Regions from separate parts of the Kaistia sp. UC242_56 genome, predicted to be linked through region 3. Evidence: predicted binding sites of a transcription regulator. Region 3 holds the regulator's gene; each other region holds the start of a gene.

Region 1 (4,975 bases), 2.1 Mb from region 3:
CAGCGCCGCGATGGAGCGTTTTCCCTGCGAGGCGGCATAGCTGATGATCCGGTCGGCATCCGACTGCGGCAGGAAGCTCAACAGATAGACGTTGCGGGCGGCGATGCTGGTATCGGTCGAGAAGGCGACGATCGGCACGCCGGCCGGCCTTGCGACGGAGGCGGCCGCCGCGACGGACTGGGCGAAGAGCGGCCCGATGATCAGTTCGGCACCCTGCGAGATCGCCTCGGTCGCCGCCTCGCGCGCGCCTTCCGGGGTGCCGCGATCGTCCTTGACCAGGATCTGCAGATTGGCGCCGCCCTGGAATTCGCGCAGCGCCAGATCGGCGGCATTCTTCAGATTGGCGGCGATGACGCCGGCATTGCCGGTAGCCGAGGCCGGCACCAGCAGCGCGACGCGCACCGTGCCCTTGCCGAGCGTCTCGCCATGGGCGGGCTGGGCTCCGGTCACCGCCGGCGCCACGCTGGCGCCCACGCCGGGCCCTCCCACGGTCGAGGCGCAGGCGGCGAGCAGGCCGAGCGCGGCGACGCAGGAAGCGAACGCCCCCACCTTGCCCGCATCCAGCCGTTCGGAACGGAACCAACCCACACGCCTTCTCCTGTTCAATCGCAAGATGTAACTGTACTGGAAAGCCCATGGTTGTTCAGCGGCAAAGAGCGGCGGTTTCGGTGAATTCAGGTCTGGTGTCACATCTCCACAACGTCGGCGCGGGCGCGTCATGAGCGCTCCCGCGAGACCGGTCCATCCGGAAAGCGCCGGCGGCGAGAGCCAGGCTGGCTATCAGATCGACGGCCAGCGCCTGCGGGCGCCGGCGATCGAGCCCGGCCTCTATATCGTCTCGACGCCGATCGGCAACCTGCGCGACATCACCATCCGCGCGCTGGCGACGCTCGCCGCCGCCGATGTGATCGCCTGCGAGGATACGCGCGTCACCCGCGTGCTGACCCGCCATTACGGCATCGAGACCGAGCTGTTCGCCTATCACGAGCACAATGCCGACCGGCAGCGGCCGAAACTGCTGGCGGCCCTCGCGGCCGGCAAGACGATCGCGCTGGTCAGCGACGCCGGCACGCCGCTGGTTTCCGATCCGGGCTTTCGGCTGGTCGGCGACGTGCTGGGCGCCGGGCACCGGGTCATCCCGATCCCCGGCGCCTCGGCGCTGCTCACCGCCCTGGTCGCGGCGGCGCTGCCGACCGACACCTTCCTGTTCGCCGGCTTCCTGCCCAACCGCACCGTCGGCCGCAAGAAGCGGCTCGCGGCGCTGGCCGAGGTGCCGGGAACGCTGATCTTCTATGAATCGCCGCACCGGACAGCGGATTCACTCACCGACATGGCGGAAACGCTGGGCGCCGACCGCCCGGCCGTCGTGGCGCGCGAACTGACCAAGACCTTTGAAACCGTCCGGCGCGGAACGCTGGGATCGCTGGCGGAGGCGTTTGGCAACGAGCCATCGCCCAAGGGCGAGATCGTCATCCTGATCGGCCCGCCGGTCGCCAGCGAGCCCGAAGCCGAGGAAGTCGACTCGCTGCTCGCTCGGCTCCTGGAAAACCATCCGTTGAAGGAAGCGGCGGCGTTGGCCGCCACCGCCACCGGCATGCCGAAGCGCGACCTCTACCAGCGCGCGCTGGAACTGAAAGCGGAAGCGGCCGGCGACGAGGAAGACGAGGACGACGGCGAACCGGACTCCGACGACGATGGCGCGGCCTGACCGCCGCGCCTCCGAACGCCATGGCCGTTTCGCCGAAACGGTCGCAGCCCTTTACCTCAACCTGAAGGGCTATCGCACCGTCGCCCGGCGCTTCCGCAGCCCGCTCGGGGAGATCGACCTCGTCATGCAGCGCGGGCGGACGCTGGTCTTCGTCGAGGTCAAGGCGCGCCGGACTCAGGACGCCGCGATCCTGGCGATCCCGCCCGCGGCGCGCGACCGGCTCATCCGGGCGGCGGAAAGTTTCGTCGCCCGCCACCCGCAGGCGGCCCAGCTGACGCTCCGTTTCGACATCGTCGCCGTGCTGCCGCGCCGGCTGCCGCGCCACATCGTCGATGCTTTTGCGCGGGATCGCTGACAGCGGCATTGCCATTCGGCCCCGCCACACGACATAAGAGGCCTATTCCGCATTGGGGGCCTATATGTCGCTTTCCGTCGCCGTCCAGATGGACCACATCGCCAAGATCAATATCCGTGGCGATTCCACCTTCGCCCTGATGCTGGAAGGCCAGCGACGCGGCCACAAGCTCTATCACTACACGCCCGACCGGCTGTCGCTGAACGACGGTCGGGTCGAGGCGGCGATCGAGGCGGTGACCGTCCGCGACGTGCCGGGCGACCATTTCTCGCTCGGCGAGGCGGAGCGCACCGACCTCTCGACCCTGGACGTGGTGTTCCTGCGCCAGGATCCGCCCTTCGACATGGGCTACATCACGACGACGCACCTGCTCGAGCGCATCCATCCGAAGACGCTGGTGGTCAACGACCCCGCCGAAGTGCGCAACGCGCCGGAAAAGATCTTCGTCACCGAATATCCCAAGCTGATGCCGCCGACGCTGATCTCGCGCGATCCCGAAGAGATCCGCCGCTTCCGCCAGGAGCATGGCGACATCATCATCAAGCCGCTGTTCGGCAATGGCGGCGCCGGCGTGTTCCGCCTGTCGGAGGGCGACCAGAACCTCGCCTCGCTGCTGGAAATCTTCGCCGCCGCCTATCGCGGCGAACCCTATGTCGTGCAGCGCTACCTGCCGGCGGTGCGGGCCGGCGACAAGCGCATCATCCTGGTCGACGGCGTCGCGGTCGGCGCGATCAACCGCGTGCCGGCGGATGGCGAGTCGCGCTCCAACATGCACGTCGGCGGCCGCCCCGAGCCGATCGAGCTGACCCGGCGCGACCGCGAGATCTGCGAGGCGATCGGGCCCGACCTGAAGAAGCGCGGCTTCGTCTTCGTCGGCATCGACGTCATCGGCGACTACCTGACCGAGATCAACGTCACCTCGCCGACCGGCATCCGCGAGGTAAAGCGGTTCGGCGGCGCCGACATCGCCGCGCTGGTCTGGGACGCGGTCGAGTCCAAGCGCTAGGGTTAACAGGGCGCTAACAGGATCGCCCGGCACCACGGATGTTCACGACCTGTTCTTGACTCTCCCGGAGATTGACGTAACGTCATCGTCAAAGGGGGAGCGGGCATGGTCGCGCATGTCACGACGGTGGCTTTTCAGGGCATCGAGGCGGTTCCGGTCGACGTCCAGGTGCAGATCGCGCCCGGCTTCCCCGGCATCATCATCGTCGGCCTGCCGGACAAGGCTGTGGCGGAGAGCCGGGAGCGGGTGCGCGCCGCGCTGCATGCCTCCGGCCTCGCCCTGCCGCCAAAGCGGATCATCATCAACCTGGCGCCGGCCGATCTGCCCAAGGAAGGCAGCCATTACGACCTCCCGATCGCGCTCGGCCTGATGGCCGGGCTCGGCGCGCTTCCCGGCGACCAGCTGACGGATTTCGTCGTGCTCGGCGAACTGGCGCTGGACGGCACCATCGCCACGGTGGCGGGCGTCTTGCCGGCGGCGATCGGCGCCAATGCCATGGGACGCGGGCTGATCTGCCCGGCCGCCTGCGGGCCGGAGGCAGCCTGGGCCGGCGGCGACATGGAAATCCTGGCGCCCCGCAGCCTGATCGCCATCGCCAACCACTTCAAGGGCACGCAGGTGCTGACCCGGCCGACGCCGGCGCTGCAGCGCGACGGCGCCCCCCTCCCCGATCTTGCCGATGTGCGCGGCCAGGAGAGCGCCCGCCGCGCGCTGGAAATCGCCGCCGCCGGCGGCCACAACCTGCTGATGGCCGGGCCGCCCGGCGCCGGCAAGTCGATGCTGGCGAGCCGCCTGCCCTCGATCCTGCCGCCGCTCTCGCCCAAGGAGCTGCTGGAAGTCTCGATGATCGCCTCGATCGGCGGCGAACTCTCGGGCGGCAAGCTGACCGATCGCCGGCCGTTTCGCGCGCCGCATCACTCCGCCTCGATGGCCGCCATGGTCGGCGGCGGCCTGCGCGCCCGGCCGGGCGAGGCGTCGCTTGCCCATCACGGCATTCTCTTTCTGGACGAACTGCCGGAATTCACGCCCCAGGTGCTCGATTCGCTGCGCCAACCGCTCGAAGCCGGCGAGGTGCTGATCGCCCGCGCCAACCACCGCATCCGTTATCCCTCGCGTTTCCAGCTGATCGCCGCCATGAATCCGTGCCGATGCGGCATGGCGGGCGAACCGGGCATGAGCTGCAAGCGCGGCCCGCGCTGCGCCGCCGACTATCAGGCACGGCTTTCCGGGCCTTTCCTCGACCGAATCGACATGCGCATTGAGGTGCCGGCGGTGACCGCCAGCGATCTGATCGGCACGGCCCCCTCCGAAAGCAGCGCCACCGTGGCCGAGCGGGTCGCGGCGGCGCGCGCGCTGCAGGCGGAACGGTTCGAGGCGCTCGGCGTCGACGACATCCGCACCAACGCCCAGTGCGCCAGTTCGCTGATCGAGACGATCGCCGCGCCCGACGAGGCCGGTATCAAGCTGCTCGGCGACGCAGCCGCCGCGCTCAAACTGTCCGCGCGCGGCTACCATCGCGTGCTTAAGGTGGCGCGCACCATCGCCGATCTCGACGGCGCCGAGACCGTCGGCCGCCTGCACCTCGCCGAGGCGCTGCGCTACCGCGTCGCCGGCGATCGTATCCTGGCGGCGGCCTGAACGGCTCGTCGGGGGAACGGATGGCTGGGGAGAAGGATAGATCGGGACCAGCCGCCATCTTCGGCGGGGCGCCAGGACGGACGCGCATCGGCAGTCGGCTGGCTCGTGAGGATCGACGGATCGACCCGCCCCCCTCCTCCAAACAGTCCCATGATCCTAGGCGGAGCCATGCGCCCGGCCGACCCGAACCGTCTGGGATGTGTCGACCGTCCGGGATGAAAGGCCTCAGGACGCGCTTTGCCGGCGAAGCGGCAACGGCGCAGGACGA
Region 2 (4,975 bases), 1.8 Mb from region 3:
CGACCTGCGCAAGCTCTCGATCGATCCCTCGCTGCTGAAGCCGGAAGACGTCGAGATCCTGGAAGACCTGATCATCGCCGCCCATGCCGACGCTCGGGCCAAGGCCGAGCGCACCATGGCCGACAAGATGCAAGAACTGACTGGCGGCCTCGGCCTGCCGGCTGGCCTGAAGCTGCCGTTCTAGTCTGACGGAGAGGGGGCGAGCGCGTTTGCGTTCGCCCTTTTCGATCCGCAAATCCAAGTAGAAAAATGTCCCGCAGCACTGCCGGTCCCGAGATCGAACACCTGATCCAGCTGCTGGCGCGGCTGCCGGGGCTTGGGCCGCGTTCGGCCCGGCGCGCGGCGCTGGCGCTCGTCAAGAAGAAGGACCAGCTGCTGGTGCCGCTGGCCGGCGCGATGACGGTCGCGGCCGAGCGGATCCTTACCTGCTCGGTCTGCGGCAACATCGATACGGCGGATCCCTGCACGATCTGCACCGATGTCACGCGCGACGAGAAGACGATCGTCGTGGTCGAGGACGTTTCCGACCTTTGGGCGCTGGAGCGGGCCGGCGCGATCCGGGCGCGCTATCATGTGCTGGGCGGCACGCTGTCGCCGCTCGATGGTGTCGGGCCTGAGGATCTCAACATCGATTCGCTGGTGCGTCGCTGTTCGACTGGCGAGGTCGCCGAGGTGATCCTGGCGGTCAACGCGACCGTGGACGGCCAGACCACGGCGCATGTCATCACCGACCGCCTGACCGGCACGCCGGTCAAGGTTTCGCGGCTGGCGCATGGCGTGCCGGTCGGCGGCGAACTCGACTATCTCGACGAGGGCACGCTCGCCGCCGCCATCCGCGCCCGCACGCCCTTCTGAGGCTAGTCCCGGAAAGCCCTCGACCGCTTGCGCGAGAGGGTGGAGCGAGGGCGTTGCCTAAAGACTTGCGACATACGGGGACAACTCACCATGCCGACCGAACAGCCCGATCCCGCCATTCTGCTGGAAGCGCACCGCTTCTGGTTCGAGGACCTGGTTGCCGGCGTCGCGCCGCTGGCCGAGCGGGTCAAGGTCTGGTTCTCGCGCCGCGACGCCACCGATGACGCCATTCGCGCCCGCTTCGCCGATTCCCTCGACACCGTCGCCGACGCGGACTGGGCCTTCGAAGGCCTGCAGCCGGCGGCCGCGATCGGTTTCGTCCTGTTCCTAGACCAGTTCCCGCGCAATCTCTTCCGCGACGACGGTCGCGCCTTTGCCTATGACGCGCGCGCCCGGGCGGCGGTGCGGCGGCTGATCGCGGGCGGGGTGGATCGCTTCGCGCCAATCGAACGCGTCTTCCTCTATCTGCCGTTCGAACATAGCGAGGAACTGGCTGACCAGGATCTCTCGGTCCGCCTTTACGAGGCGCTTCTGGCCGAGGTGCCCGAGGCGGACAAGGAGGACAAGGAGGATTATCGGTCGTTCGTGGGCTATGCTGAGAAGCACCGCGACCTGATCCGCCGTTTCGGTCGCTTCCCGCATCGCAACGCCGATCTCGGCCGCGAGTCCACGTTGGAAGAGATCGAATTTCTGAAGGACGGCCGCGGCTACTGAGGCCGGAAACGCCGCCATCGGGACCGGACCACGGGGAGGGCGGCAAAAACGAGCTGGCTGGCGAGACCGAGAGCCCCGGCCGCCGTTGCATAGCTCGCCACGATGCCGGTTGCCGTGCGGCCGAAAGCGAGGATGCCAAGCGCGAATTCAGCCGCCATGAGGAACAGGAACGCCATCGCGCCCATGCCGATGTCCCGATGGTTCGTGGCGGATATGCCGAAACGGCGCAGGGTGAGGCCGCAGACGAGCCACGCGATGCCCAGCATGACGGGCAGTTCCAGAAGGACCGCGGCGACCTCGCCCCATCGGGGCGCGATGAGCAGCACGCGCAGCGTGCCCAACACAAACCCGGCCGCGAAGGTCGCTGCGAAGTAGAGGGCCGCGGCACGCAGGGTGTTCATGGCCCGCCCAAGCCTATTCGCCGGCCAGCAGGTCCGGCTGGCGGTCATAGGCCGGCGAGCCCTCGTCGCCGAACTCTAGCGCCTCGATCTTGGCGCCCCGTGCCGTCAGCTTGCGGGTCGAGATCAGGATGTCGTCGATGTCCTTGGAGGCCTGGTCGAAATGCGTCTTCAGCTTGAGGACGCGGTCGTTCACGCGGCCGACATCCTCCATCAGCTTCATCACCTCGCCCTGGATCAGATGCGCCTGCTCGCGCATGCCGGCATCCTTCAGCACCGACTGGACGACCTGGATCGACAGCATCAGCAGCGATGGCGAGACGATGACGATGCGGAGCCGATGCGCGGCCTGGATCAGGTCCTCGAAGCGCTCATGCACGTCGGCGAAGATCGATTCCGACGGCACGAACATGAAAGCCGTGTCCTGCGTCTCGCCGGGTATCAGATAGCGCTCGGCGATGTCCTTCAGATGCTTGGTCACGTCGCGGCGGAATTGCGCCTCGGCGGCCCGGGTCAGTTCGGGGCCCTCGGCGGCGCGGATCGCGTTCCAGGCCTCCAGCGGAAATTTCGCGTCGACGACGAGGCCGGCGGCGCCATTCGGGAAGGCGATGACGCAATCCGGCCGGTTGCCGTTCGAGAGCGTCGCCTGGAACTGGTAGCCGCCCATCGGCAGGCCGTCCTGGACGATCGCCTCCATCCGCGCCTGGCCGAAGGCGCCGCGCGTCTGCTTGTTGGCGAGGATGTGCTGCAGCCCGACGACTTGGCTCGAAAGCTCGGTGATGTTGCGCTGCGCGGTGTCGATGACGGCGAGGCGCTCGTTCAGCCGGGTCAGGTTTTCATGCGTGTTGCGGGTCGATTCGACCATGGTCTGCCCGATGCGGTGGCCGAGCCCGTCCATGCGGTTGGACAGTCCGTGCAGCAGTTCCGATTGGCGCGACCCGAACACCTCCGCCATGGTCTGCATGCGGCCGGTCATCTCGCTCTGGATCCGCACCAGTTCGCCGATCCGACGCTCGAATTCGCCGCCCAGCATCGCCTGCTCGGCTTCTGCCGAGTCGCGCCGGCTCATGCCGCGCCAGACCACGATCAGCACGAGCAGAAGCAGCAGGACGGCAGCCGCGGCGGCGGCCAGCACCAGCATGGCGACGGAGATCGGCCGGTCGCCGACGAAGAAGAGGACATCCTGCATGCCTCTTCATACCAGATTCGCATGCCAAGACGAGATCAAAACAAGAACACGCGTCGGATAGCCGGGCTTGGCCTCCATCATTCCTCGTTGACCCACTCCGCCGCATCTCTTATCTGAAACGGCTCAATCTGAGGTTTTCATGGCCCTACTCGACATCATCACCCTGCCGGACGCGAAGCTGAGGCTCGTCAGCGAGCCGGTGGAGCGCATCGACGACGAACTGCTGCGCTTCATGGACGACATGCTGGAGACGATGTACGAGGCGCCGGGCATCGGCCTCGCCGCGATCCAGGTCGGCGTGCCGCGCCGGATCGTCACCATCGACGTGTCGGGCCGCGAAGAGGGCAGCAAGCCCGAGCCGCTGTTCCTGATCAATCCCGAGATCCTGACGTCCTCGGACGAGCGTTCGGTCTATGAAGAGGGCTGCCTGTCGATCCCGGATTATTATGCCGAGGTCGAACGCCCCGCTTCCGTGCGCCTGCGTTATCTCGATCGCGCCGGCAAGCTGCAGGAAATCGAGGCCGACGACATCCTGGCCACCTGCGTGCAGCATGAAGTCGACCATCTCGATGGCAAGCTGTTCATCGACTATCTGTCCCGCCTGAAGCGCGACATGGTGATCAAGAAGTTCGTCAAGGCGTCCAAGACGGGCGTCCGGCCGGAATTCAAGTCGCATACCCCCGACGAGATGTGAGGCGGATATGAGCCTCCGCGTCGTCTTCATGGGCACGCCCGAATTCTCTGTGCCCACGCTTGTCGAGATCATCGGCCAGGGGCATGAGGTCGTCGCCGTCTATTCGCAGCCGCCGCGCCCCGCCGGCCGCGGCATGGCCGAGCGCAAGTCGCCCGTGCACGAGACGGCGGAGCGCTTCGGCATTCCCGTCTTCACGCCGAAATCGCTGAAAGGCGCCGACGAGCAGGAGGCCTTCGCCGCGCTTGATGCCGATGTCGCCGTCGTCGTCGCCTATGGCCTGATCCTGCCGCAAGCAATCCTGGACGCGCCGCGCGAAGGCTGCCTCAACCTGCATGCCTCGCTGCTGCCGCGCTGGCGCGGCGCCGCACCGATCCATCGCGCCATCATGGCCGGCGATGCCGAGACCGGCGTCATGGTCATGCGCATGGAAGCGGGCCTCGATACCGGCCCCGTCGCCATGGCGGAAAAGATCGCGATCGCGCCCGATATCACCACCGGCGACCTGCATGACAAGCTGGCGCGGCTCGGCGCCGATCTGATGGTGCGCGCGCTTGCCGCCGCCTCGCGTGGCGGGCTCGATGCCGTGCCGCAGGCGGAGGAGGGCGTCACCTACGCGGCCAAGATCGACAAGAGCGAAACACGGATCGACTGGCACAAGCCGGCGACGCAAGTCCACAATCACATCCGCGGCCTGTCGCCCTTCCCGGGCGCCTGGTGCGAGATGACGTTTGGCGACAAGGTCGAGCGGGTGAAGGTCCTGCGCTCGACGCTGGGTACCGGCTCCGGAGCGCCGGGCACGGTGCTTGACGACCAGTTGACGATTGCCTGTGGCGATGGCGCCGTCCGGCTGGTCGAAGTGCAGCGCGCCGGCGGCAAGCCGCTTCGTGCCGTCGATTTTCTGCGCGGAGCATCGGTTGAAGCCGGTGCTCTCGTCGGCTAGGCCGGGCGATGCCGCGCTACAAGATCCTGATCGAATATGACGGCACGCCCTATGCGGGCTGGCAGCGCCAGAAGAATGCGCCGTCCGTGCAGCAATCGCTGGAGGCGGCCATCAAGCGCTTCACCGGCGAGGACGTGCTGACCTTCGGCGCGGGGCGGACCGATTCAGGCGTCCATGCCACCGGG
Region 3 (4,975 bases):
TGAGGAAACAAGATCTGTCTCTTTCTTCATCCCGCCAGGGCGGGGCAAATTCGCTATGGGCGCGCGAAGGCGCCCGCCCTGCCCGGCCTTGATGGCCAGGGCGCAGGGCAGCGGCAAAACGGAAACGGCCGGGAAACCACCCGGCCGTCCGTTTGCCTGTCGGCGATGTCAGTTGAGGCTGGCCTTGACCTTGGCGGCCACTTCCGGCGCGACCCAGCTCATCCAGCGGTCTTCCTTGGTCTTCAGGAAGTTGAGCGCGGTCGCCGCGGCGTCCGCCTTGTTCTCATCGCCATAGACGAGGATCTCGCTGATCTCGGCGTTGGTCAGGCCGACCTTGGCGAGATAGCCGGCGACGTTCGGCGCATCGCTCTCGATCCACTTCGCCGCGCCGACAACGGCCGGCGAGGACGGATAGGCGGTCACGCCCGGCTTGTCGGTGCAATCGCGGCTGGTGTTGCAGGCATAGACGTCCGGCTTGGTGGGACCCAGATCCAGCTGCACGGCGTCATACTTGCCGAGGATGGCCGTCGGGCCCCAATAGTAGAACAGGATCGGCTCTTCGCGGGTGAAGGCGCGGGCGATCGAGGCGTCCAGCGCGCCGCCGGAGCCGGGCGAGAACAGGTTCCAGCCCTTGTCCTTCATGCCCAGCGCCTCGAACAGAGCGCCGGTGGAAATTTCGCAGGCCCAGCCCGGCGGGCAGGAATAGAGCCGCCCCTTGCTGCTGTCCTCGGGATCCTGGAACAGCTCGGGATGGCCGATCACGTCCTGGACGGTCTTGATGTCGGGATGCGCCGTCTGGACATAGCGCGGGATGAACCAGCCCTCGACGGTGCCGTCGGTGATGGCGTTGGTCTGCTCGACGACCTTGCCGTCGGCCAGGCCCTTCGCCCAGGGCTCCTGGATCGTGCTGGTCCAGAGTTCGGGCGCCACCGCCGGGCTGCCGCGCGTCAACATCGAGGACGATGTCGGAACGGTGTCGCCGGTGACGATCTCGACGTTGCAGCCGAAACCCTTCTCGAGAATGATGGCATGGATATGCGCCAAGGCGGCCGCGGAGGGCCAGGTCATCTCGGCGATATCGATGGTTCGGTCGGTGCCGCAGCTGGCGGCGTCAGTGGCTTGCGGATCGGATCCCTGGGCAAGCGCGGAATGGCTCGTGGCGGACAAAAACGCAACGGCGATCGCGGCGGCAATGCCACCGGATTTGAATATCATCGGATAGAACCTCGTGTCAGTTGATGATCGAGACCATAGGGACACAGTGCAATTGTGTCAAATCCGACAATACATTGCCATAAATTGGCGATGAGATCGCCTTATTCTTGATCGATCATCCTTTGTCATGCTCTTGGCTTTCTCTGCCAAGAAAAGATCACCTGTCCGAACCATAGCGCAGCCGCGCCGGATACGATCGCCAAGAAAAAATAAATTTCGCACTGCTGTGCGAGATCTCGGTGCCCGCCGCAAAATCACCGGCTGCCGCCGGTTCAGGCGCGATCCCTTCGCGACAACCTTCCTCTACGGCATCCAGAATCTGGAGACTTGCGCCCAAACGCTGCCGGCGCGAGAAGGCGTTTCGCACCGAGCGAAGACGGCGCACGCTTGTCCGCGTTCACCCTTTGCCGATCTGGCTGCCGACCCGCAGCCTCTGACGCGCCGGACGTCGCCCGTTCGCGCCGGCGCACGCGGCCCGCCCGGGAGCCCAACCCAGCGCCGGTCTTGCGGAACGCATCGGGAACAGCTATTCTGTTCGCGTTTTGTACCTAAATGATTCCCGTGTCCGCCATCCCGCCCGGCTCCGTCGTCCGGGGTACGGCGACACTCCCTTGGCAATGCCCGCAGCGCGAGATCAACATGCTCACCCGGAAGCAGTATGAACTCCTCATGTTCATCCAGGAGCGGCTCAAGGAAGCGGGCGTTCCCCCCTCTTTCGACGAGATGAAGGATGCGCTGGATCTCCGCTCGAAATCGGGCATCCACCGGCTGATCAAGGCGCTCGAGGAACGCGGCTTCATCCGCCGCCTGCCCAACCGGGCCCGCGCGCTGGAAGTGGTCCGCCTGCCGGAGACGATGACGCCGGCCATGGCGCGTCCGAAGAAGCAGGCCTTCTCGCCCAGCGTGATCGAAGGCAGCCTCGGCAAGGTCCGCCCGGTCGACGACATGCACGACGTCGCCGAGCCGGTGATCATCCCCGTCATGGGCCGTATCGCCGCCGGCGTGCCGATCTCGGCCATCCAGACCCAGAGCCATTCCATCACCGTGCCGCCGGAAATGCTGCGCGGCGGCGAGCATTTCGCGCTCGAAGTACGCGGCGATTCGATGATCGAGGCCGGCATCCTCGACGGCGACACGGTGCTGATCCGCAAGAGCGACAATGCGGAATCCGGCGACATCGTCGTGGCGCTGGTCGACGAGGAAGAGGCGACGCTGAAGCGGCTGCGGCGCAAGGGCGCCTCGATCGCGCTCGAAGCGGCGAACCCCGCCTATGAGACGCGGATCTTCGGGCCGGATCGCGTCCGCATTCAGGGCAAGTTGGTCGGGCTGCTGCGGACCTACTGATCGGCCGGGTCGTCCTCATAGGGCGGCATCCAGGGCCTTCGCACCGGCGCATAGGCGGTGCGAATCTCGAAGCGCCGGCCGAGCCATGGATCGGGCGGCGCAGTCTGTGACTCAGCTGTGGCCGAGGGCTCCGGCGGCAGCACGTCCTCGTCCTCGGCATTGCGCTCGACGAGATCGTAGCGCGACGGCTCCATGGGGAGGCCGGCATCGGCAACAACCGGCTCGTGTCGCGCGTCGCGCGGCTCCAGCCCTGCCCTTCCCGCCGTTTCGGATGCCTGCCCGTCGCCACTCCCCTCCGATGAAGCACCCGCCCCGCGCGGCTTCATGAAGGAACTGGCTCCGGCAACAACCGTCTCCGGTTGCGCCTCGGTTGACTTCGGTCCCGCCCTTCCCGCCGTTTCGGATGCCTGCCCGTCGCCACTCCCCTCTGATGAAGCACGCGCTCGGCGCGGCTCCATGAAGGAACTGGCCTCGGCAACAGCCGTCTCCGATTGCGCCGAGGGTGGCTCCGGCCCTGCGGTTCCCGCCATTACGGATACCGGCCCGTCCGAACCGCCCGCCGATGACGCCACAGCCCCGCGCGGCCACATGGCCAGCGAGCCCGAGCGCTCCAGCGTGCCGCGATCGATCACGGCGGTATGGCGGAGGCAGGTTTGGGGCGCCGCCAGCGGCGTCACCACCAGCGTGGCGCGGCGGCAATCCTCCTCGAACGCCGCGCGGTCGAGCGCCAGCGCCACCCAGCTCCCATCCGGCATTTGGCCGACGCAGCCGGCGGCGTCGCAGCCACCCGCCTGCAACGCCGCCTTCGCGTCCCGCTCGTCGCCATCGGATCGAAGCCAGATATCGCTGACGAAGCGGTCCGGCTTGCGCGCGACGATGCGATAGAGGCCGTCCCCGCCCCGGATCGCCATCTGCCTGCCATCCGCGCTGACCAGCAGCTCCGGTCGCACGGGGAACAGGGCCAGTGCGATTCCCGCCAGCATTGGCACGACGCCGAGCAGCCGCCAGCGCTCGCGCCAGAGCGCCAGCCAGACGAAACCACCGACGAACAGCAGCAGGGCCGCGACGCCCGGCATGGCCGCGCCGCCGGATTGACCCGACCATCGGGCGACCGTCGCCGACACGCCGAGCATGCCGTCAATGCCCCAGTGCACGACCGCGAAGGGCAGCGCCTCCATTCCGAACGGCATGGCGAGCACCGAGAGCAGCGCGAAGGGCATGATGAGGAAGTCGGTGAGCGGCATCGCCGCGACATTGGCCAGGATCGACAGCGGCGCCATGCGCTGGAAGTGATAAAGCGCGAAGGGCGTCGTGCCGAGGCCGCCGAGCAGCGAGGTCAGCGCCATGCCGGCGACGAACAGGAAAGCGCGCCTCGGCAAGCCGGCCGCGCCGCTGCGGGCGCCGAGACGCGGCGCTGGGTTGTTGCGCCGGCGGTCGGCCAGCATCTCGAAGCCGGCGACGAGGGCGATCGTGGCGGCAAACGACATCTGGAAGCTGGCCGAGAGGATGCTTTCCGGCGTGATTGCCAGCACGACCAGCCCCGCCAGCGCGACATTGCGCATCGAGATCGCCCTTCGGTCGAGCAGAATGGCGAGGAAGGCGATCGAGGTCATGATGAAGGAGCGCTGGGCGGCGACGTCGAGACCGGAGATCAGCAGGTAGAAGCCGCTGACCAGCAGTGCCGCGATCGCCGCCCATTTCTTGATCGGCCGACGCAGCGCCAGCGACGGGATCAGCGCCAGCCCGGCCCGCACGCTCCAGAACACCACGCCGGTCACCAAAACCATGTGCAGGCCAGAGACGGAGAGCACATGCGCGAGGCCGGAGAGGCGCAGATCGTCCTCCGTCGTCTCCGAGAGACCTCCGGCATCGCCGATGATCAGCGCCGAGGCGATGTAGCGACTCTCGCCATCGAGATTGGCGACGATGCGGGCGCGGATCGCCTCCCGGACCGCCTCCAGCGGCTGGCGCAGGCGGATCGACAGCGGCGCGGGGCCGAGTTCGGCCGGCTGCGCCGCGCCATAGCCGAAGCCGGTGGCGCCGATGCCGCGATAATAGGAATCGCGCGCGAAATCATAACCGCCCGGCAGCACCGGCCCGGATGCCGGCCGCAAGCGCGCCAGCACCTTGATGCCGTCGCCGACCGCCGGGGCCGACTTCCCCCGCACCGTCACGGTGACGCGCTGCGGGATGACCGTCACGCGCTTGGCGTCGAGGCCGGCGACCCGGACGGTCAGGCGATAGCCGCCCCGCCGCGCCTTGCGCTCCTCGACCCAGCCGGTGACCGTGCCCGTCACCTGCCGCTCCAGCACGCGGGTCGCCAGCGTGTCGGTGCGCAGCTTGATCGCGCTGGCGCCGGTCGCGGCCATGGCGAGCACGATCAGCAGGCGCACGGAAGCGGTGCGGTGCCGGCGCG

The links. Region 3 encodes LexA, which represses DNA repair genes until DNA is damaged. Its sites were predicted from a motif close to TGTTCNNNNTGTGTTCNG; they were not measured.
Region 1: the regulator LexA is predicted to act here: its motif matches at 3,109-3,126, upstream of ACHMWQ_RS03280 (YifB family Mg chelatase-like AAA ATPase).
Region 2: the regulator LexA is predicted to act here: its motif matches at 3,188-3,205, upstream of ACHMWQ_RS04900 (DNA recombination protein RmuC).

Annotation. Positions count from the first base shown of each region.
Region 1 covers NZ_JBIOAN010000002.1:107,281-112,255, reverse strand. Annotated here, with positions in the region: gene ACHMWQ_RS03300 (penicillin-binding protein activator) at 1-588, opposite strand, end outside; gene rsmI (16S rRNA (cytidine(1402)-2'-O)-methyltransferase) at 719-1,708, shown strand; gene ACHMWQ_RS03290 (YraN family protein) at 1,695-2,063, shown strand; gene gshB (glutathione synthase) at 2,128-3,069, shown strand; gene ACHMWQ_RS03280 (YifB family Mg chelatase-like AAA ATPase) at 3,175-4,707, shown strand.
Region 2 covers NZ_JBIOAN010000002.1:452,545-457,519, forward strand. Annotated here, with positions in the region: gene ACHMWQ_RS04880 (YbaB/EbfC family nucleoid-associated protein) at 1-184, shown strand, start outside; gene recR (recombination mediator RecR) at 250-855, shown strand; gene ACHMWQ_RS04890 (DUF924 family protein) at 946-1,569, shown strand; gene ACHMWQ_RS04895 (hypothetical protein) at 1,563-1,970, opposite strand; gene ACHMWQ_RS04900 (DNA recombination protein RmuC) at 1,984-3,156, opposite strand; gene def (peptide deformylase) at 3,296-3,850, shown strand; gene fmt (methionyl-tRNA formyltransferase) at 3,858-4,790, shown strand; gene truA (tRNA pseudouridine(38-40) synthase TruA) at 4,799-4,975, shown strand, end outside.
Region 3 covers NZ_JBIOAN010000002.1:2,250,805-2,255,779, reverse strand. Annotated here, with positions in the region: gene ACHMWQ_RS13325 (proline/glycine betaine ABC transporter permease) at 1-11, opposite strand, end outside; gene ACHMWQ_RS13320 (glycine betaine ABC transporter substrate-binding protein) at 169-1,215, opposite strand; gene lexA (transcriptional repressor LexA) at 1,855-2,559, shown strand; gene ACHMWQ_RS13310 (ComEC/Rec2 family competence protein) at 2,553-4,975, opposite strand, start outside.